Hyalangium ruber: one gene and its partner. The protein of the gene in region 2 interacts with the protein of the main gene of each other region in a pairwise test. Links are inferred from orthologs where the notes say so. Each region holds a gene or a part of one and is shown on either strand. Other genes may lie near its edges. The genes, in order: gyrA and gyrB.

Region 1 (11,275 bases), 680 kb from region 2 along the record:
TGAGCGCGAGCGCGGCGATGTTCCGCGACTCAACGCTTGCTGGGACTTCCGGCTTGCCGCCCGGCGGCTAGAGTTCTATCGCTCCGGTATGCCGCAACAGGTGACATGAGCCGCGACCCTTCCGCCGACACCTTCATTCGGGGCGGAGAGATGGGCGCGCTCATCCGTTCCATGGACTGGGCGAGCACCGTGCTCGGTCCCATGGAGCAATGGCCCACCAGCCTGCGGACCGTCGTGGGCGTCGTCCTCGAGAACCGGTTTCCGATGGCGCTCTGGTGGGGCACCGAGCGCATCAACCTCTACAATGATGCGTACCGGCCCATCCTGGGCGACAAGCACCCTCGCGCGCTGGGGGAGCTCGCTCCCCGAGTGTGGGCGGAGATCTGGCACATCATCGGCCCCATGGGCCAGAGCATCCTGGAGGGCCATCCCGCCACCTGGAGCGAGCACCTGCTGCTGCCGATGCAGCGCAAGGGCTTCATCGAGGAGACCTACTTCACCTTCTCCTACAGTCCCGTCCCCAATGACACGGGCGGCGTGGGCGGAATGCTCATCACCTGCCAGGAGACCACCGAGCAGGTGTTGAGCGAGCGCCGCCTGCGCATGCTCCAGGATCTCGCGGTGCGGCCCACCGGGGCGCGGACACCGGAGCAGGCGTGCCTGTTGGGCGCGCAGGCGTTTCAGCAGAACCTCGCGGACCTTCCCTTCGCGCACCTGTACCTGCTGGACGAGACGGGCCTTCACGCACGCCTCGTGGCCGCCGTGGGCATCTCCGTGGGCACGCCGGGCAGCGCCGAGGACCCCTGGTCCCTGCGCGCCGTCGCGAGCTCGGGCAAGGCGGTCCTCCTGCGAGGGCTCCGGGCCCGCTTCGGGGGCTCGCTGCCCGAAGGCGTTCCGGACGCGGCCCTGGTGCTCCCCGTGGCTCGCCCGGGAGAGACGCGGCTGGCGGGCATCCTCGTGGCGGGCCTGAGCCCACAGCTCGTCTTCGACGAGAAGTACCGCAGCTTCCTGGAGCTGACGGCCGGGCAGGTGGCCACCGCCATCGCCAACGTGAGCGCCCTGCGCGAGGCCGAGCGGCGCGCCGAGGCGCTGGCGGAGCTGGATCGCTCGAAGACCGTCTTCTTCAGCAACGTCTCCCACGAGTTCCGCACCCCGCTGACCCTGATGCTGGGCCCGCTGGAGGACCTGCTCGCGGGGCAGCAGGGCGTGCTCACCGCGGCCCAGCACAAGCAGCTCGAGCTCATCCACCGCAGCGGCCTGCGGCTGCTCAAGCTCGTCAACACCCTGCTCGACTTCAGCCGCATCGAAGCGGGTCGGGCCAACGCCTCCTATGAGGCGACGGACCTGGCCACCCTGACGGCGGAGCTGGCCAGCGCCTACAGCTCCATCATGGAGCAGGCGAGCCTGAAGCTGACCGTGGACTGCCCGCCCCTGCCCCAGCCCGTCTGGGTGGACCGCCAGATGTGGGAGAAGGTTGTGCTCAACCTGCTCTCCAACGCCTTCAAGTTCACCTTCGCGGGAGAGATTCGCGTCTCTCTCCATATCCAGGGCGAGCAGGTGGCGCTGACCGTCGCCGACACGGGTTCGGGCATTCCCCCGGAGGAGCTGCCGCGCATCTTCGAGCGCTTCCACCGCGTGCAGGGGGCCAAGGGCCGAAGCTACGAGGGCAGCGGCATTGGCCTCTCGCTGGTGCAGGAGCTGGTGAAGCTGCACGGTGGCACCGTGCGGGTGGAGAGCATTCCGGGCCAGGGCACGACGTTCACCGTCCTGATTCCCACCGGCCAGGCCCACCTGCCTCCGGAGCGGATACAGGCCACCAAGGCTTCCACGCCGACTGGGATGGGAACCGCCGCGTTCCTCCAGGAGTCCAGCGGTTGGCTGCAAAGCGCCACGCCGGCCCCTTCCGCGCCAGAGCCCGACGCGGCCCCCGCGCAGGGCCACATCCTCGTGGCCGACGACAACGCGGACATGCGCGAGTACATCCAGCGGCTCCTGGAGGGCCGCTTCAGCGTGGAGACGGTGAAGGATGGCCACGCGGCCCTGGCTGCGGCGCGGGAGCGGCCCCCGGACCTGGTGCTCTCGGATGTCATGATGCCGGGGATGGACGGCTTCGGCCTGCTGCAAGCGCTCCGAGCCGATCCCCGCACCGCGACCATCCCCGTCATCCTGCTGTCGGCGCGCGCCGGCGAGGAAGCCACCGTCGAGGGCCTGAAGGCGGGCGCCAATGACTACCTGGTGAAGCCCTTCTCGGCGCGGGAGCTGCTGATGCGCGTCGAGGGCAACGTGAAGACCGCCAGGTCGCGCCAGGACCTGGATGCCTTCGCGGGCCGCATCGCGCATGACCTGAAGAACCTGCTGTCACCCCTGGCCTTGATTGGCATGAAGGTGAAGGCCTCCCGGGACGAGCGCGTGCAGCGCGCCGGAGGGATGCTGGAGCGGCTGACCCAGCGCGCGAACGACGTGCTGGACGGCATGCTGGCCTTCGCCCGCGCGGGCCTCGCCGAGGAGCAGGAGAGCGAGGTGCGCCTCCGCGGCGTCATCAACGATGTGGTGGAGGACGTGAGCAACCTGCGGAGCCAGGTGGACGCCGAGCTGGACACCCGCGAGGTGGAGGACCTGGGAGTGGCCCTGCCGCGAGGCCTGCTCTACGTCATCCTCGTCAACCTGCTCACCAACGCGCTCAAGTTCATGGTGGATCGGCCCGTGCGGCGCGTCTCCGTGTCCGCGCGCACGAACAACGGGCACTGCCTGCTCACGGTGAAGGACACGGGCCCCGGGATTGCTCCCGAGGCCCTGCCGCACATCTTCGAGCCCTTCTTCCGAGCGCCTGGCGCGAGCGCCTCGGGCCACGGCATCGGCCTGGCCACGGTGCAGCGCATCCTCCGAGCCAGCAACGGCGACGTCCACGTGGAGTCCACGCCAGGCGTCGGCACGACGTTCCAGGTCCGCCTGCCGCTGGTGCCTCGGGCCGCCGTCGCCTCCTGAGCGCCGAGCGCTAGAGGGAGTTGCGCGCCGAGGAGGGCAGACGCGGGCGGCCCTCCAAGTCCCGGGGCAGGCCGTCCGGCGTCAGCTCCGGGCGGTACTGCTGCACCTGGCGCACCATGTAGAAGGCCGCGGCGGACAGCACACCGAGGTCATCCAGCCACCCCAGGATGGGCAGGAAGTCGGGAATGGCATCCACCGGAGACAGGAAGTAGAGCACCGCCAGCAGCCCGGCGAGCTTCTTCCACAGCGGGACACGACCGTCCTTCAGGTACCGGAAAAACCGGGACCCCATACCGCGAAGACCCGTAGCGTTCATGCCACCTCCTACGCATGGGGGGCCGAATCCATTGCACCCGGGGTGCCTCCACGCTCGGCACCTCGCAGAGCAGCCTAGCTCAGGCCACCGGGCTCGAACCATGTGCCTCCAGCATGTCGCAGGCCACCGTCGGCAATCGCACGCGGAAGCACGTGCCCCGACCCAGGGTGCTCTCCACGGAGATCTCCCCACCCAGGCTGGTGACGATGCCATGGCAGATGGAGAGCCCCAGGCCCGTGCCCACCCCCACCGGCCGCGTCGAGAAGAACGGATCGAAGATGCGCGGCAGCAGGTCGGGCGCGATGCCCTGGCCGGTGTCCTGAATCTCCACCACCACCGAGGTGCCCTCCTCGCGCAGGTGGACGCTCACCTGGTGGAGGTCGGGCGCCCCGGGCGAGATGGCCTGGGCCGCGTTGATCAACAGGTTGACGAACACCTGCCCCAGGCGCGCCGGGTTGCCGCGCACCGGCGCCACCTCATCCAGGTGCTGGTGGAGCCGCGCGCGGTGCTTGAACTCGGGTTGGACGATATTGATGGCCGACTCGAGCACCCGCCGGGCATCCACCCACTCGCCTTCCGTGTCCTCGGCGCGCGCGAACGTCTTCAGGTCCCCCACCACGTGGAGGATGCGCGTGGTGCCCTCCTGCGCGTCGGCGAGCGCGGCGCCGCAGTCCTCCAGCGCGCGCTCCACCCGGGCCAGGTCCACCGCACCCTCCCGGTCCAGCGCGTGCCGCACCGTGCTCAGGCTCTCCGAGAGGAACGAGAGGTTGGCCGACACATAACTCAGCGGGTTGTTCACCTCGTGGGCCACGCCCGCGGCCAGTGTGCCCAGCGCCGCCAGCCGATCGGCCTGCAGCAGGCGCTGCTCCATCTGCTTGCGCGCGGTGATGTCTCGCACCAGGAAGGCCACCGTCTCCCGGTGGTGGACCACCATGGAGTCCGCGCTGTACCAGCGCCGTCCCCGGGCCGACTCCATGCTGTACTCGAAGTGCGCCGTCCGCCCCGAGCGCAGCGTGTCCCGGATGCGCTCCAGGAAGGGCAGCGCCGCCTCGGGCCCCAGCACCTCCGCCAGCGTCCGCCCCGGCGCGACCGCCCGGGGCATCGCCTCCACCTCATGCGCCTGAGGCCAGATGGAGAGGAATTGTCCGTCCCCATCGAACTCGAAGACGACCCCATCGGTCAGTCCCAGCACGAAGCGCAGCCGCTCTTCGGCCACTTCCAGCTGCAGACCCAGCGGTTCAGTGGAATTTTCCATTAGGGGAGTATTCTGCTCCCCCAAACCCCACCTAGGAAGTGGGTCACACCTACCCCCGCAGTGGGTAGGGTGACCAAACGTCTACTCCTGGTCCGAAGGCTCCCCATCAGAGCCGGATTCCTCGGAAGAACTGAAATCCTCCTCAGCTTCGGGCTCCGTCCCGGCGACGAACTCGGCCGCCGTGCCGGTGGGCAGCTCGGTGTCACCAGCCGCCTCGCCGAGCGCCTCCTCGGACTCGCCGCTGGACTCCGGCAGCTTGGAGATGCCGGTCACCTTCTCCTCGCCGTTCTCCAGGGCAATCAGACGGACGCCCTGGGTGTTGCGGCCGATGACGGAGATCTCCTGGGCGCGCATGCGGATGAGCATGCCGCCGTTGGTGACGAGCATCACCTCGTCGGCGTCCTTCACCTGCAGCAGGCCCACCACCTTGCCGTTCCGCTCGGTGGTCTTGATGTCGATGATGCCCTTGCCGCCGCGGCCTTGGACTCGGTACTCGGTCTCCTGCGTCCGCTTGCCGTAGCCGTTCTCGGTCACCGTGAGGATGGTGGCGTCCTTCTCCACCACGTCGGCGCCCACCACCTCGTCACCCTCCTCCAGCGTGATTCCCTTCACGCCGTAGGCCTGGCGACCCATGGAGCGCACCTCGTCCTCCGGGAAGCGGATGCTCATGCCCTGCGCGGTGGACAGGAGCACGTCCTTGCTGCCGTCGGTGATCTTCACCGCCACCAGCTCGTCGCCCTCGTCGATGCCCAGGGCGATGAGGCCGCTGGCGCGCACGTTGGCGAAGGCGCTCAAGTCGGTGCGCTTCACCACGCCGCGCTTGGTGACGAAGAAGACGTAGCGGTTCTCCGGGAAGTCCTTCGTCACCAGCACCTGGGCCAGCTTCTCGCCCTCGCCGAACTGCACCAGGTTGACGATGGCCTTGCCTCGCGAGGTGCGACTGGCCGCCGGAATCTGATGCACCTTGAGCGAGTACAGCTTGCCCTTGGTGGTGATGGGCATGATGTACGCGTGGGTGCTGGCCACGAACAGGTCGGTGACGAAATCGTCTTCCTTCGTCGTCGCCCCCGTCTTGCCTCGGCCGCCGCGCTTCTGCGCTCGGTACTCGGACAGCGGCGAGCGCTTCACATAGCCGGTGTGGGACAGGGTGACGACCATGTCCTCCTCGGCGATGAGGTCCTCGCTGGTGATCTCCGACACCTCGCCGGTGAGCTCCGTGCGGCGCTTGTCCGCGAAGCGGTCGCGAATCTCGCGCAGCTCCGTCTTGATGACGGTGAGCAGGCTGCTCTCGTTGGAGAGGATGTCGCGCAGCCGGGCGATGTCGCGCACCAGGTCGATGAGCTCGCGGAACAGCTCCTCGCGCTGCATGCCGGTCAGGCGCTGCAGCCGCATCTCGAGGATGTTCTGCGCCTGGGCCTCGCTGAAGCCCGCCCCCTCGTACTTGTGCTCCAGGCCCGCGTACCTGGGCTCCTCGCCCCGCGCGCGGCTGACGAGCAGCTCCATCTGCGCCTTGGCCTGCGCGTAGTCGATGCGCGGCAGGTCCTTGAAGTGCGCGTTCTCGTAGAGCGCCGGCGACAGGATGTGCATCAGGCCCCAGCGCGCCTCGTCCGGGTCCTTCGAGGCGCGGATCAGGCTGACCACCAGGTCGATGAGGTCCTGCGCGACCAGCAAGCCCTCGACGATGTGCAGGCGGGCCAGCGCCTTGCGCAGCTCGAAGCGGCTGCGGCGGGTGATGACGTCGCGGCGGTGGGCGATGAAACGGTCCAGCAGCTCCTTGAGGGTGAGCGTGCGCGGCTGCCCGCCGTCGATGGCCAGCATCACCGCGCCGAACGTCGTCTCCAGCGGGGTGCTCTGGTACAGGTTGTTGAGCACCACGCTGGAGATGGCATCGCGCTTGAGCTCGATGACGATGCGCATGCCCTGCCGGTCGCTCTCGTCGCGGATGTCGCTGATGCCCTCCAGCTTCTTCTCGCGCACCAGCTCGGCGATCTTCTCGATGAGCCGCGCCTTGTTCACCTGGTAGGGGATCTCCGTGATGATGATGGCCTCACGGTCCCCCTTCTTGCTGGTCTCGATCTCCGTGCGCCCGCGCAGGGAAATCTGCCCTCGGCCCGTGGTGTAGGCGCGCGCGATGCCCTCGCGACCGGTGATGATGCCGCCGGTGGGGAAGTCCGGACCCGGGATGAACTGCATCAGGTCCTGCACGGTGGTGTTCGGGTTGTCGATGAGGTGCAACGTGCCGTCGATGACCTCCCCCATGTTGTGCGGGGGGATGTTCGTCGTCATGCCCACCGCGATGCCGCCGCTGCCGTTGACCAGCAGGTTGGGGAAGCGCGTGGGCATCACGAGCGGCTCGGTCAGCGAGTCGTCGTAGTTGGGACCGAAGTCGACGGTCTCCTTGTCGATGTCCGCCAGCAGCTCCTCGGTGAGGCGGTCCATGCGCACTTCGGTGTAACGCATGGCGGCCGGTGAATCGCCGTCCACGCTGCCGAAGTTGCCCTGCCCGTCCACCAGCAGGTAGCGCAGGCTCCATTCCTGGGCCAGGCGCACCATGGCGTCATAGACGGAGGCGTCGCCGTGGGGGTGGTACTTACCAATCACGTCACCCACCACGCGGGCGCTCTTCTTGTACGCGCGGTTGTGCGTGTTCCCCAGGTCGTGCATCGCATAGAGGATGCGGCGATGCACCGGCTTGAGGCCGTCACGCACGTCGGGCAAAGCGCGCCCGACGATGACGGACATGGAGTAGTCGAGATACGAGCGGCGCATCTCGTCTTCGATGTTGACGGGGATCAGTTCGCCGGCGCCTCCCGGTGGGGGAGCGGGGGGCGTTGCCGGCTTGTCAGTGGTGTCGTCGGCCATGGACTCTGGAGGTTGTAGAAGGCTGTAGCCGGGCCCGCCTCGAGGGGGCTTTGGCCCGGAGTGGGAGTGTTCGTAACCCCCGGTTTTCCCTGCGTCAACAGGGGAAACAGGGGGGTGTTGGCAGGGCAGCCCGGCCGAGGGGCAGCAGGCTAGGCGACGCTCTTGGGACGCAGGGGGGCGGCGAGCCGCTCCGCCTCGGTTCCAACGGGACCTTCAGGGTCCAACGACTTGGCCTTCTCGAAGGCGGCGAGGGCCGCCTCGCGCTCGCCCTTGAGCTTGAGGGCCACGCCCACGTTGAGGTGCGCGCCCGCGTTGTCGCGGTCCATCGCCAGGGCCTCGCGGAACAGGGTGAGCGCCTGGTCCACGTCACCGGACAGGAGCGCCTCCTTGCCGGCCTGCACGCGCTTTTCAGCGTCGTTGATGAACTCCACCTGGAACACGCTCTTGCCCACCACGTTGGCGATGAGGGCGCGCAGGATTCCGCCCCAGTAGAACGTGAGGCCCTCGGCGGCGACGACGGCGGCGATGGGCAGGTCGGGCAGCAGTTGCTTGCCCCGGAACTTGAAGCGGACCTTGGTGTAGCGGCCCTTGTTGGCCCAGTGGACCATCTCGCCCTGGAGCTTCTTCAGGCCCTCTTCCACGCGCTTGGGGTCGATCTCGAAGGGCAGCGCGCGGCCCTTGTCCACGGGCTCTCCGGCGGGCAGCGCCTTCTGCGCGGGAGGGAGCTCGGCCACGGGCTCGGCCTCCAGAACGGGCGGCTTGGGCGGCGCCACCACCTCCGGGGGAACCGCGCGCCGCACGGCCTTGGCCGGAGGTACCGGCGGCCGCTTCGGAGCAGGGGTACGGGAGGGCTTCTTCTTCGCCGGGACCTTGCCGCGGGGTGCGCTCTTCGCCATGGCTCTACTCTACCCTGGCCTACGCCCCGTGGAGCGCCCCATTGCGCGCGTATTCCCCGAGAGCGGAGCGAGCAGGCACGGACTCCGCTCCACCCACGTGGGAATACGTTTCAATGGAGCCCCCCGCTTGCCCTCTCCGCCGTGCGGCCCAACCGTACACAGACACCGCTTCAGGGGAGGAAGCCATGACCGACAATTCCAAGCTGCGGAAAGGCTACGGAGGCACCAGCGAGCAGCGCCAGCGGGGCCTGCAGGGAGACTCCTTCTCGGAGAACGCCCCGCGCGAGCCCGAGGAGCTGGACGCGGCGCGCGGGGCTCCCGACAACAGCGGGCACGTGCTCACCGTCCACCCGCTGGAGTCCGATGTGGAGCCCGAGGGCGGCCGCTGACTCACCCTTCCACCTTCTCGATGCGGGTACGCAGCCGGGTGGCCTCGCGCCGCGCCTCCTCCAGGGCGCGGTGCAGCGCCTTCTGCTCCCGGGCGTGCGCCGCCCGCTGCTTGTCGAGTTCGGCCCGCGTCTGCCGCAGCTCCGCCTCGACCTGCGCCAGCTTCTCTCGCAGCGCGCGCGCGTCGCTCATGGCCAGAGTCCTTCCTGGACCGCCTGGTGCAGCAGCTCGCCCAGCAGCTCCTGCCCCCGGTCCTCGTCCACCAGCGGCAGGCGGAAGCGCGGCATCCGCATGAAGCGCTCGTCCACCACCACCTGGGGCGCACCCCGCCGCAGCTCCTCCATCACCCGCTGGAGGCTCTCGAACCCCGACAGCCCGCGCCCACTGCCCAGCCCGCTGAAGCGGGTCTCCAGGGAGAAGGCCGCGCGCACCCCGTCGCCGTAGAGCCATAGGAACTGCTCGATGTGGTCGTGCTTCACCTCCACCATCTTGCGCACGCGGTCCCCGTCCGCGTCGTAGGTCTCCTCCACCTCGGACTCCACCGTGGTGGTGATTCTCCGGCCGCGAATCAGCAAGCGCAGCTGAGGGTAGAGCACCCGCTGGCGCTCCTTCCGGGTGCCCTCCAGGTCCACGCCCTCCGCGTCCAGCGTGAACCGCCGGACCGCCATCAGGCCACTGGCCAGGCGGTGTGGCACCGCGGAGCTCACCGCCATGAAGCCCTCGGCCCGCAGCGCATCCCGCAGGGCCTGGGCCTCCGGGAGCGGCAGCCGTGCCAGCACCGTCGGCAGCAGCGGCGCGAGGCGGAAGCGCACGTCGACCGGTGAGAGCTTCAGCAGCTCCGCCAGCTTCGGCAGGGCCTCGTTCAGCGAGGCGGGCGATTGGACGAGCGCGACCAGCGCGGTGCCAGGCCCCGCGGACAGCGCGCGCTCCGGGAGCACCGAGGCCGCCAGCCGGGCCCCCTCTTCATCCGCGCGCAGCGCCCGCTCCCGCGTCTCCAACAGGGTGAGGCGGCCCCGCAGCTCCAGCACCTGCCGCCGCGCCTCCTCCAGCTCCTGCCCCAGCGACTCGCGCTCGCGCGCATGGTGTACGCGCAGCTTCTCCAGGTGCTCCTTCGTCCGGCGAAGCTCCGCCTGGGCTTTCTCCAGCCTGTCACGCAGCGCGCGGCTCTCGCTCATCCCACCCCGCACCCTATCGCGACTCCGCCTGCCTCGCGGCGCCTCAGCCGAGCACGGCGATGAGCTGTCGGCACTGGGCGATCAGCTCCCCGTCCTCGCTCCACAGCTCCTGGAAGTCCTCCGCGAAGCCCTCGCTCGCCCACCGGGAATAGCCCGTGCGCAGGTACTGCGCGCCCGCCCGTTCACCGGGCCGGGGCAGCGCGTGGAAGAAATGCACCGTGAAGTCCACGCTGGCCACCGGGCGCACCTCCTCCATCGTCGCCAGCACCGAGGGCGGGTACGCGTCCAGCAGCCCCACGCAGAGCGCCGCGTCCAGCACCAGCGCCGGCCCCTTGGGGCGAATCCATCCTCCCGTGCGCGGCTCTCCGCCGGAGTACGGCGCCGCGCCCACGCAGAAGCGGTACTCGAAGAACTGGCAGAAGGTGGGCATCGGCACGTCCTCGGGCACCGGCGCCACCTGCTCGGGGGCCGGCACCTGGGGCCGCTTCGCGTCGAGGTAAACGGGCGTTCCCGCGCGCGGAATGCCGAAGGTGGCGCTCGCCACCGCCACCACGCCCGAGGCGTTCTCCACCCGCGCCGTGGCGTGGGTGACGAGCTTGCCCGCGCGCTCCACGCGCACCTGCAGCCCCGCCTCGCCCTCCACCGCGGGCGCGCAGAAGTGCAAGGTGAAGGAGCGCACCGGCCGCCGCGCATCCGCCACCGTGTGCTCGAGCGCGCGCATCAACTGTCCCCCCACCACGCCCCCGTAGGCCCCGCGGCCCTGGTACCAGGGCGCGTCGAAGCGGGTGCGGTAGCGCCCCTCTCCCAGAGGCGTGACGTGGGTGGCGGCGAGGAACGGTGCGGTCATGGCGCGCCGCACCCTACCAGCATGACTTGCGCTCAGGCGCCCGAAGGCGCGGGCCCCTCCTGGAGCCGGAGCGGCAGTTCCACGGTGAAGAGGGAGCCTCGCCCGGGCTCGCTCTCCACGTGGATGTGGCCTCCCATGGCGTCGACGATCTGCTTGACGATCCACAGCCCGAGCCCGAAGCCGCCGTAATGGCGCTCGCTGGCCAGCCGCTCGAAGCGCTGGAAGAGCCGCGCCTGGCTCTCCGGAGCGATACCAATGCCCTCATCCCGCACGGCCATGCGCGCCATCCGCGCGTCCGCTTCGACACGGACCTCGATGGGGCGCCCGCGCCCGTACTTGATGGCGTTGGACACCAGGTTCTGGAGCACCTGCTCCATGCGCAGCCGGTCCCAGTACCCCATCACCGTCTCGGGCATCTCCAGGCGCAGCTCGCAGCCGGCGCGCGCCAGGTCATCCGAGAAGCGCGGGGCGAGCTCCCTGGCGAGCAAGACGAGGTCCACGTCCTCGCACTCCAGGTGGAGCTTGCCTTCACTGATGCGCGACACATCCAGC
Region 2 (11,072 bases):
CCTCTCGCAGTCGCTGGCGGACCTGGCCACCATCCGCGCGTACCTGGCGCGCATGCGGCTGAAGACGGACATGGTGCGCGGGCTGCTGCGCGACACGCTGGACGCGATGGAGGAGGGGCGCGAGGACACCCAGCTGCGCGTGCTGGAGGTGAAGGCCGGGGCGGCGGAGATGGCCACCGAGGTGACGGAGCTGGCCATGCGCGTGTGCGGCGGCGCGGCCTTCCGCAAGGAGGCGGGGCTGGAGCGGCACTTCCGCGACGCGCGCGCGGCCTCGGTGATGTCGCCGACGACGGACCTGCTCTACGACTTCATCGGGAAGGCGGCGGCCGGAATGCCCCTGTTCGAATGAGCGAAGCGCTGCGCGCGGCCCTGCCCCGCTCCCGGAGCCCCCGCCGCGTCCTGCCCGTTCCCTGAGCGGCGGGAGGCGGGACGAGGAGCCGGGAAGCAGCGTCCGGACGTGGCGCCAATACCTCACCGCCCGGGCGGGGCGTCCGTGCGTCCCGCGCCTGCTCGCGGTAGCGGCCTGGAGGCACGCCCCGGACGCGGTGGAAGGTGCGGTTGAAGGCGAACTCGGAGGCATAGCCCACGCGCTCGGCGACGGCGGCCAGGGGCTGATCGCCCTCGCGCAGCAGGCGCGCGGCCACATCCATGCGCAGGCGAGTGAGATAGACGAGGGGTGGCTCGCCCACCAGCTCCCGGAAGCGCCGCGAGAAGGTCGCGCGAGAGCAGGCCACCTCCGCGGCGAGCGCATCCACCGTCCAGTCGCGGCGGGGCTCGCCATGCATCAGCGCCAGCGCGCGGCCCACCTGGGGATCCCTGACCGCGCCGAGCCACCCGGCGCTGCCCTCGGGCTGGCGCTCGAGCCAGCAGCGGATGACGTGGATGAAGAGCACGTCCACGAGCCGCGCGGTCACGGTGACCGAGCCGGGGCCAGGCTGGGCGTACTCGGACACCAGCAGGCGCAGCACCGCCTCCAGGGGCCCGGCCACCTGTCCCCCATCCGCAGGGATGTGGATGAGCGGCGGCAGCAGGGACAGCAACGGGTGGACGCCCTCGTGCTCGAAGCGGTAGGCGCCGCACAGCAGCACGGTGGAGGGCCCCTTGCCCTCCATGCTCAAGCTCATGCCATTGGGGCCTTCGGACACCTGGCAGCGCTTGATGATCTGATCGAAGGGCAGAGGCTGGACGCTGGGGTCGCTGGTGATGCCGTGACCGGCGCCATGGGGCAGCAGGACGACGTCTCCCTGGGCCAGGTGCAGGTGCGAGCTCCTGCCCTTCAGGCGCAGCCAGCACGAGCCGCGCGCCACGATGTGGAGCCCGGCCCGGGAGGCCGGCTCGAAGGCCATGCCCCAGGGGTTCGTCAGCTCGGAGCGACAGAACACCGTGCCGCCGATCCGGGTGGCGGAGAGAACATCGGCGAGGACGTCCATGACGTGGGGTTGCTGGCGCTGCATGGTGCGCGGAAGGCTAGCACGCGCGTTCGGTGCGAGAAGAACACCCCAGGTCCCACCCTCTCCGCCGAATGTCCTGCGAGCAGGCGGAACCTGGGGCTGATCCGTAGCCTACGGGTTGGCGAGGGCCGCCAGATCCGCGATGGGCGCCGTGGCGCCGTGCCCACCCGCCACCGTGTCCACCGTCAGGTTGTGGGTCTGGGTGATGGACTTGTAGAGCTCCTTGGGACCGTTGCCGATGCCGCCCTGGCCCGGGTTGAAGAGGTCCGAGGAGAAGGCGACCTTCGCGCTGGGCACGTGGAACAGCAGCATGTCCGCCGCGTGTCCCGTCTCGAGGCTGTAGGCCCCCACCGGGTGGGTGGCATCCGGCAGGGTGACGGAGCCGCCGGCGGGCACCGTGATGAGGGTGGGCGTGGGCGCGGTGGGCTTCAGCGCCAGGGGATCCGGGCGGATGGTGGACGGGTTGCGGAAGATGTGTCGGAAGTGGGGCGCGGAGACCTCATGCACCACCACCTTGGCGCCCTCGGCGACGAAGGCGCGCAGGCCGGCCGAGTGGTCATCATGGTGGTGCGTGGCCAGCACGTGGGTGATGCGCTTGTTCTCGAACGAGGGCTCGTTCTTCACCCAGTTGATGATGGCCGTGCTGCGCTCGGGGTACAGCGGCGCTTCGAGGATGACGACGCCGTCGGCCTGCTCGATGGCCATCGAGTTGTGCGAGCCCCCGCCGAGGAACCACACGCCTTCGGTCAGCTTCGTCGGCTGGATGAAGGTCTGCAGCCCCTCCAGGGGGATGCCGATGGAGGCATAGGACATGAGGAACTGGTGATTGGCCAGGCCGCGCGAGGCATCGTCGGCGTTGTAGCCGGGCGAGGCCGCCGCGGGGAACGCGAAGACGGCGCTGTCCAGGGCGCCGTTGACGGTGACCGACTTGCGCGTCTCGGCATGCAGCAGGTGCCCATCGACGGCGATGGCGACCTGCTTGGGGAAGAGCAGCCCGCCGCTGCCGGCCGCCTCCCAGCCCGAGTAGTAGACCTCGACGGGGACGTCGCGGTGCAGCGGGTCATTCTCCAGGGTGACGAGCTTGGAGAGCTTCCCCGTCTGCGCGTTGACGTAGAGGCTCAAGGGGTAGACCGGGTCATTGACCACCAGGAGCTGGTGCAGGCTGCCATCGAGCACCGCCGGGCCACCATCGCGCGCGCTACTGGGGTTGGCCGCTACGTCCTTGAGGATGAGGTGCGGGTTGAGCAGCCGCTGCTGACGACGGATGGCGGCGGTGCGATCCGGGAGCAGGTTGCCGCCCGGAGCGCCGAAGATGCTCTCGGATCCTTCGAGATAGCCCAGGTTCTCGTTGATGATCTCCGTGAAGGTCTGCGGAGCGTTGAAGCCCAGGAAGTTGACGGTGCGCTGGCTGCGGATGGACAGGCGGTTGCCCTGCACGTCATAGCGGACGAGGTTGCCGTCCGAGGTGTTGCCCAGGACGATGTCGTCCGGCTTGAAGCCCTCGCCGAAGACGTAGCGCTGGCCGGCGGTCTCCAGGGCGAAGTTCTGCAGACCCTGGATGGCGGCCTTGCCACCGATGCCAGCGAAGGCCTTGTCCGGGGTGCTCAGCGCGGGGTCGACGGTGGCCGAGTCGCCCTTGGGGCCCTGCTCGCCCGGATCACCTTTGGGGCCCTGGTCACCTTCACAACCGGCGGCGACGAGGGCAAAGCTCAGAGCGGCGGTACGCAGCGCGCGCAGCGTGAAGGGGTTGCGGTTCAGCGTTCTCATGGAGCGACTCTCCCGGGAGTGGGTGAAGTGACTGCGAGCGCATGAGTAGCGCTGGAGCCACTTCGCGAGCCATGCCCGGGAGAATCAATGTTTTGTCCGTTCGTCTCAGAACTCAGATGTCCAGGTTCTGCACGTCCAGCGCGTTGCGCTCGATGAACTCGCGCCGCGGCTCGACCGCCTCGCCCATCAGCAGCGAGAAGATCTCGTCGCTCTCCACCGCGTCCTTGAGCTGCACCTGCAAGAGCGTGCGCGTGGCCGGGTTCATGGTGGTGTCCCAGAGCTGCTCCGGGTTCATCTCGCCCAGCCCCTTGTAGCGCTGCAGCCCCAGCCCCTTCTGCGCGTCCTTGCGCACCGCGGCCAGCACCTCCTGCACCGAGTACGCCGTCACCTCGCCGCTCTCCAGCTTCACCGTGTACGGCGGCCGGCCCAGCGACGTGAACGTCTCGCGCAGCCCCACCAGCTCCAGGTACTCCGGAGACGACAGGAACGCGTGGTCCACCACCGTCTCGCGCATGCTGCCGTTGATCTCCGTGTGGAACACCAGCTTCTTCGTGTGGTGCTCCGGATCATCCCGGCGCTCGTGCTTCACCCGGCCCAGCACGTCCGGCATCCGCGTGCGGAAGTAGCTGTACATCCGCTCCACCTCCGCCTCCAGCGCCGCCTCGTCCACCAGCGTGTCGGCCGTCACCCGCGCCGCCTGCACCAGCGCGTCCACCACCCGCGCGTCGCGCCGCTTGGCCTGCTTCTCCAGCTTCTCCTCGTAGGTGATGACCTTCTCCAGCAGCGCCTTCAGCTCGCTGCCGCCCAGCTCTCCGGCCGGCGTCACCACCCGCGAGTGCTCCGCGGCGATCTTCAGCAGGTACTCGTTCAGCGCCCGCTCGTCCTTGACGTACATGTCCTTCTTGTTGCGCGTCACTTTGTAGAGCGGCGGCTGCGCGATGTAGAGGAAGCCCCGCTCGAGCAGCTCGCGCATCTGCCGGAAGAAGAACGTCAGCAGCAGCGTGCGGATGTGGCTGCCGTCCACGTCGGCGTCCGTCATCAGGATGATGCGGTGGTAGCGCGCCTTGTTCGGATCGTAGTCCTCCGAGCCAATGCCCGTGCCCAGCGCGGTAATCAACGTGACGATCTCCGCGCTCGTCAGCATCTTCTCGAAGCGCGCCTTCTCCACGTTCAAAATCTTTCCGCGCAGCGGGAGGATGGCCTGGTTGCGCCGGTCCCGGCCCTGCTTGGCGGAGCCACCTGCGGAGTCACCCTCGACGATGTAGAGCTCGCTCTCGCTGGGGTCCCGGCTCTGGCAGTCGGCCAGCTTTCCCGGCAGCGAGCCGCCGTCCAGGATGCCCTTGCGCCGCACCGTCTCACGCGCCTTGCGCGCCGCGATGCGCGCCCGGCACGCGTCGCCGATCTTCGCCACCACCTTCTTGCCGTTGACGGGGTTCTCTTCCAGGTACGTGGCGAGCTGGTCATTCACCATCTGCTCGACCAGACCCTTGATTTCGCTGTTGCCCAGCTTCGTCTTCGTCTGCCCCTCGAACTGGGGGTTGGGCAGCTTCACCGAGATGACGGCCGCCAGGCCCTCGCGGGCGTCCTCGCCGGTGGGCGTCTCCTTCAGGTCCTTCCACAGCCCGCTCTTCTCCGCGTAGCTGTTGAGCGTGCGCGTCAGCGCCGCCTTGAAGCCCGACAGGTGGCTGCCACCCTCGTGGGTGTTGATGTTGTTGGCGAAGGTGTAGATGCGCTCGTCGTAGCCATCGTTCCACTGCATGGCCAGCTCCAGCGACACGCCCTCCTTCTCCGTCTGGATGTAGATGGGCTTGTCGTGCAGCGCCTGCTTCGACTTGTTGAGGTACTCCACGAACGAGCCGATGCCGCCGTCGAACTTGAACTCGTGCTCCTTGTTCGTCCGCTCGTCCCGGATGGTGATGCGCAGGCCGGCATTCAGGAACGCCAGCTCGCGCAGGCGCTGGCTCAGCGTCTCGAAGTCGAAGTCAGTGACTTCCATCACCTCGGGGTCCGGCTTGAACCACACCTGGGTGCCGCGCTTGTCGGTGGTGCCGACCTCGGTCACCTTGCCCTGCGGAACGCCCCGGGCGTAGCTCTGCTCGTACACCTTGCCGTTGCGCTGGATGCGCACCTTGAGCCACTCGGACAGGAAGTTCACGCACGTGACGCCCACGCCGTGCAGACCGCCGGACACCTTGTAGGCGCCGTTGCCGAACTTGCTGCCCGCGTGCAGCTCCGTGAGCACCACGTCCACGGTGTCCTTGTCGTGGAACTTGGGGTCCGGGTGCGGACCCACGGGGATGCCGCGCCCGTTGTCCTGGACACTCAGCGAGCTGTCCACGTGAATCACCACTTCGATGTCCGTGCAGTGGCCCGCCAGCGCCTCGTCCACCGAGTTGTCCACCACCTCGTACACGAGCTTGTGCAGCCCGTACGTCATGGTGTCGCCGATGTACATGCCGGGACGCTTACGGACCGCCTCCCGTCCCTCGAGCTTGGTGATGCTCTCGGTCCCATAGTCCATGGGCGGCGGCGCCGATGGCGCGCCGGCAGCGGGGGTCTTTTCCATGCGAGATTTTCCTTCGAAATGCTGCCTTGGATCAGAGGGTGTGCCTATCACTTCAAGCCACCCCGGACAAGGTTAACGAGCGGGTGCAAGACAGCGGAAATATTCAGAAAAGTTGCTCGGCCGCCTGCCCGGAGCACGGCTCCGTTCAGGCGTCGTAACGAGGGGCTGGAACCCGCTCCTCCAGCGCTGAGGCCAACTCTTCAAAAACAGCTCGGCGCGGGAACAGATGCCGGGAAACGAGCACCCGGCCCTGCTCGTGGAAGAAGAGCCCCAGCACGCTCCCCTTGCGGCCGAGCCGGCGGATGGAGCCGATCTGCGACCACATCAACTCCATGGGTTTCGCGTTGCTGAAGGGCCGGGCCACATGCACCCCCAGGGGCCCCAGGGTGACGCCCCAGCCGGGCCGGGGCCGCAGCCGGTGAAAGGCATAGAGGAAGACGAGCATCAGCCCGGCGGTGATTCCGGCGCGGGCCTCGGAGAAGGGCTCTCCTCCTTGCTGCGCGGAGGCCAGCGCCCAGGCGGTGAGCACCGCGAGCACGCATGCCCCGAGGAAGAGGGCGATGCGGGTCGGCAGGGGATTGAAGGCGAAGAAGCGCGAGTCCATGCGAAGGCCGCACCCTAGCCGCCCGATCGAGGGCGCGGGGACTTTCCACGCCGTCGCTGTTCTCCGCGTGGCGCTCCGTTTATACCTGGACGCCTCGTGACGGATGCCGAACTTGTCGCGCGCCTGCGGGCCAACATGGTCGCCTACAAGCGCTTCCAAGCGGAGCTGGGCCCCATGCGCGCCCTGGTTCTCCCCGGCGTCTGGGCCTTCGCCCAACCCCAGCTGCCCGACCAGCCCCATCCGCAGCAGGTGCTCTACGAGGACGTAGGGGCGCTGGAGGCCGCGCTCCCCGAAATCGAAGGCTTCTATCGCGAGCACCGCGTGCCGCTCTGGCGCGTGCAGGTCCCCATCGGAGACACCGCCGCCGCGCACCTCCTGCGCCACGCGGGCATGCATCCCCGAGAGACCGACGCGACCCCCGCCATGGGCCTGAGCCTCACCGAGGGGACGCTGCCCGCCCCGCGCGTCCCCCTGGAGCGGCTGCGCAACCAGGAGGAGCTGATCCCCCTCAACGCCAAGGCGTTCGAGGCCCACTCGAGGATTGTCTCCCACCCGTGGCACGTCCGCTCCTTCCCCCAGCTCCACATCCTCGGGCTGCGCGAGGGCAACCGGCTGCTCTCGGCGGGCATGGCCCACGACCTGGGGGAGACCGCTGGCATCTACCTGGTGGCCACCGCCAACGAGGCCCGGGGCCGGGGGCTGGCCTCCGAGGTGATGCGCGGCCTGCTCGCCGACGCCCAGGCCCGGGGGTGTACCGCCGCCGTGCTCCAGGCCACCGAGCTGGGCTACGGCGTCTACCGCCGCCTGGGCTTCCGGGACCTGGGCAGGTGGATCAGCTGGGTATTCCCCCCGCGGTGACGCCCCGGCGGGTTCCGGGTTTTTTTTCACCCGGCCGGCGTTACTTTCTTCACAGGTCCACGTTCCCCGCGCCCAAGTGCCCGAGATCGCAACGGATGGCATTGGCACAGGATTCGCAATCCCCGGGGCCTGGATTCCTATGTTTCGTCAACATGCACGCGTCGCGGGCGCCTACCGCGTCACCTTCGCTCCAGAGGCTTGGAAGGAAATCGGGCGACTCTCCAGCGGCACCTTCCTGGTGCTGCAGCAGGCGCTGGAGCAGCTCGCCCACCAGGACAAGCCCACTTCGTCCGAGGAGGCGTCTTGTACGCACCTCACCTTCACGATTCGCTCCCTCGTCATCCATTGCGAGCGGGATGAGCGGACGCACACGCTGACCCTGCACCGCCTCACCTCCCTCTCGGATGACAAGGGCGGCGGCGGCCCGCGCTAGCACACGGTCAGCCAACGTCCGCGCGAGCGCTTCCACCTCAGCCCCCTCGCTCCTCGGGCAGCCGAGCCTTGCCCCTACAGCCTGGAGGTTGTTGATTGCCGAATGAAAGGGCGCTGGCTTTCCTTAAATGAGCCAGGGAACCCGCCTACCGTGCAGACCTTGCTCAACCCACACATCGAGACCCCCGACTCGCTCGCGTCGATGCGGCAGCGCTACCTCGCCGCCCAGCTTCGTGGAGACCGCCGCGAGGCGCTGCGCCTGCTGGTGGACGAAGGCCTTCTCCAAGGCATTCCCCTTCAGGACATCCACCTCAAGGTCATCCAGCCGGCCCAGTACGAGATTGGCCGACTGTGGCAGGAGAACATCATCTCCGTGGCCCAGGAGCACCTGGCCACCGCCATCTCCCAGCTCGCGCTCTCCCACCTCTACCGCCACCTGCCCAGGGACCCCGCCAACGGCAAGGTCATCATGCTCTCGTGCGTGGAGGGAGAGCTGCACGAGGTGGGCGCGCGCATGGCCAGCGACTTCCTGGAGATGGCGGGCTTCGACGTGCGCTTCCTGGGCGCCAACGTCCCCACCGACCACCTGGTGCGCATGGTGCGCGAGCAGCGGCCGGACCTGCTGGCGCTCTCGGTGAGCATGACCTACCACCTGCCTGCCCTGCGCCTCGCCGTGGCGGCGGTACACGCGGTGGCACCTCGCCTGCCCATCGCCGTGGGGGGACTGGCCTTCACCTGGGCGCCCGGCCTGGAAAAAGAACTCGACATCTCCTTCCATGGTAGGGACGCGCGAGAGCTGGTCGCCTCGGCCTGCCGGACCCTCGGAGTCTAGTCGCCCATGGATGACCTCAGCCGCCAGCTACAGGCCCACGCCGACCGCCTCGCCGCCTCCTCCGTGGAGTGGATGTACCAGGACCCCTTCTGGGAGGCGCGCTACGGCATCGAGCGGGCCCGTCGCTTCGGCTCGGAGGACGCGCACTTCCACGTGCGCTACCTGGTGCAGGCGCTCACCGAGCAGCGCCCCTCGGTGCTGGAAGGCTACGCGGTGTGGCTGCGCACCCTGCTCGTCTCGCGGGGCATGTGTACGCTGCACCTGGACCAGAACTTCGCCGGCCTCCAGGCGGCGCTGGCCGCCGAGGGCTTTGGCCCCGACTCTCCCGCCCACGGCTATGTCCAGGCGGCGCGCGATGCGCTGCGCTACGCTCCTGGCCCCGCGCGCACCTTGCAGGACAGCGCCGTGGACCTGGCCCACCACGCCGTCCAGGTGCTGGGAGCGGAGGTGCCTGCCCCGTTCCAGGCCCGGCTGGAGCAGGAGCTGATGCTGCACCTGTCCTACCTCGCGGACGCGGTGGGCACCGGACACCCGGAGTTCTTCGCGCAGCACCTGAGCTGGTACGCCACCTTCTGGCCCCGGCGTGAGTTCGGCGTCCTTCCCTTCGCCCGTCTGCTGGAGGCGCTGGAGGCCGCGCTGGCCCACAGCCCCTCGGGCCAGGATGAAGTCAAAGCGGTGTTCAGCGCGGCGCGTACCCCCTCCGAGGCGTCCCCATCATGACGACGACACCTTTACCTGGGCGCGTGTTCGACGCGCTCAGCCGGGAGGTAGCGCTCGTCTGCGACGCCTCGGGAACCATTACCTGGGTGGACGAGCGCGCCGAGCGGGTCCTCTCCGCGAGCGTGGGGCAGAAGCTGCGCGCCCTGGCCGCCCAGGGCACCGAGGAGAAGGTGGACCGACTGCTCACCCAGGCGCGGGATGAGCGCGTGGAGGGCTGGGAGCTCATCCTCTGTCGCGGAGGAGAGAAGCCCACCACCTTCGCCTTCAGCGTCCAGCCCTATGAGGGCGTGCTGGTGATGATGGGCAGCCTGGTGCCCGAGGACTACGGCAACGCGCTGGGACAGGTGAGCTCCACGCTGAGCGAGCTGGCGGCGCTCCACCGCGAGACGGAGCGCCAGCAGCGCGAGCTGCAGCGCCGCGCCGACGAGCTGCAGCGCCTCAACAAGGACCTCGAGGAGTCCAACCGCGGCGTGCGCAGCCTCCATGACGCGCTGGACGAGAAGGCCGAGAGCCTCCAGCGTGCCTCCGAGGTGAAGAGCCGCGTGGTGGCCAACGTCAGCCACGAGTTCCGCACCCCGCTGCACTCCATCCTCGGCCTGTCCAAGGTGCTGCTCAACCCGCTCAACGGCCAGCTCTCCGGCGAGCAGGAGAAGCAGGTCCACTTCATCCGCACCTCGGCCGAGGCGCTCTACGAGCTGGTCAATGACCTGCTGGACCTGTCCAAGGCGGAGGCCGGCAAGGCGGTGCTGCGCCACACCCGCTTCGCGGCCGGCGAGTTCCTGAGCGCGCTGCGCGGCATGATGCGGCCGCTGCTGCCCCCCGAGTCGTCCGTGGAGCTCATCTTCCCCGAGCCCCAGGAGGAGCTGGAGCTGGAGACGGACCAGGCCAAGCTCAGCCAGGTGCTGCGCAACCTCGTCTCCAACGCGGTGAAGTTCACCGAGAAGGGGAGCATCACCGTCAGCGTGGCGCCAGGCCCGCGCGACACCGTGGCCTTCTCCGTGAAGGACACCGGCATCGGTATCCCCCCGGAGCACCAGGAGCGCATCTTCGAGGAGTTCATCCAGGTGGAGACGCCCCTGCACCGCAAGGTGAAGGGCACCGGCCTGGGGTTGTCGCTGGCGCGGCGCCTGGCGGAGATGCTGGGCGGCACCCTCACCGTGCAGAGCACGCCCGGCCAGGGCTCCACCTTCACCCTCACCGTGCCCCGGATGCACCCGGAGGTGAAGGAGATGACGGGGCTCTCCGAGCGCGCCGAGAAGCTGGATCCCGCGCGCGCGCCCGTGCTGGTGCTGGAGGACGACCGGCAGACGCTCTTCCTCTACGAGAAGTACCTGGAGCGCTCTGGCTTCCAGGTGCTCCCGGTGCGCACCGTGGAGGACGCCCGTCGCACCCTGCAGCGCGTGCGCCCGGCCGCCATGGTGCTGGACGTCATGCTGGAGGGCGAGACGAGCTGGAACTTCCTGGCGGAGATGAAGACGAAGGAGCAGACGCGCGACATCCCCATCCTCGTCGTCACCATCACCGACCGCGAGCAGAAGGCGCGCGCCCTGGGCGCCGATGAGTTCTGGCTCAAGCCGGTGGAGGCCACCCAGCTGCTCCGCAAGCTGGGAGAGCTGGCCAACCGCGGCCCCGTCGAGCGCATCCTGATCATCGACGACGACGAGGTCCACCGCTACCTGCTCAAGCAGTTGCTCAAGGACACCCCCTACGCGCTGCTGGAGGCGCGGGGAGGCCGCGAAGGCCTCCTCATGGCCCGCGAGCAGGCCCCACACCTCATCTTCCTGGACTTCCTCCTGCCGGACATCACGGCCTTCGACGTGCTGGACGAGATGAAGGCGGACC

What was found.
Region 1: the proteins of gyrB (region 2) and gyrA interact in binary tests that used the Escherichia coli proteins (3 or more experiments, as listed by UniProt). The link is inferred for Hyalangium ruber from one-to-one orthologs.

The regions. Positions count from the first base shown.
Region 1 is NZ_JAXIVS010000002.1:65,410-76,684, forward strand. Bases 4,438-7,741 are described here. They hold gyrA (DNA gyrase subunit A), read right to left. Parts: upstream 7,419-7,741; coding sequence 4,638-7,418; downstream 4,438-4,637. Other genes in these bases: SYV04_RS05390 (sensor histidine kinase), read right to left, coding at 4,438-4,556; SYV04_RS05400 (tetratricopeptide repeat protein), read right to left, coding at 7,568-7,741. Outside these bases: SYV04_RS05380 (ATP-binding protein), read left to right, coding at 106-2,985; SYV04_RS05385 (YkvA family protein), read right to left, coding at 2,996-3,277; more of SYV04_RS05390, read right to left, coding at 3,381-4,437; more of SYV04_RS05400, read right to left, coding at 7,742-8,314; SYV04_RS05405 (hypothetical protein), read left to right, coding at 8,500-8,703; SYV04_RS05410 (periplakin), read right to left, coding at 8,705-8,893; SYV04_RS05415 (coiled-coil domain-containing protein), read right to left, coding at 8,890-9,876; SYV04_RS05420 (acyl-CoA thioesterase), read right to left, coding at 9,920-10,723; SYV04_RS05425 (sensor histidine kinase), read right to left, coding at 10,756-11,275. UniProt on the Escherichia coli protein: A type II topoisomerase that negatively supercoils closed circular double-stranded (ds) DNA in an ATP-dependent manner to maintain chromosomes in an underwound state.
Region 2 is NZ_JAXIVS010000002.1:745,252-756,323, forward strand. The notes cover bases 3,058-6,158. They hold gyrB (DNA topoisomerase (ATP-hydrolyzing) subunit B), read right to left. Parts: upstream 5,785-6,158; coding sequence 3,331-5,784; downstream 3,058-3,330. Other genes in these bases: SYV04_RS08130 (MBL fold metallo-hydrolase), read right to left, coding at 3,058-3,218; SYV04_RS08140 (hypothetical protein), read right to left, coding at 5,930-6,158. Outside these bases: SYV04_RS08120 (acyl-CoA dehydrogenase family protein), read left to right, coding at 1-349; SYV04_RS08125 (AraC family transcriptional regulator), read right to left, coding at 309-1,430; more of SYV04_RS08130, read right to left, coding at 1,563-3,057; more of SYV04_RS08140, read right to left, coding at 6,159-6,388; SYV04_RS08145 (GNAT family N-acetyltransferase), read left to right, coding at 6,485-7,246; SYV04_RS08150 (hypothetical protein), read left to right, coding at 7,386-7,679; SYV04_RS08155 (cobalamin B12-binding domain-containing protein), read left to right, coding at 7,881-8,510; SYV04_RS08160 (hypothetical protein), read left to right, coding at 8,517-9,230; SYV04_RS08165 (hybrid sensor histidine kinase/response regulator), read left to right, coding at 9,227-11,072. UniProt on the Escherichia coli protein: DNA gyrase negatively supercoils closed circular double-stranded DNA in an ATP-dependent manner to maintain chromosomes in an underwound state.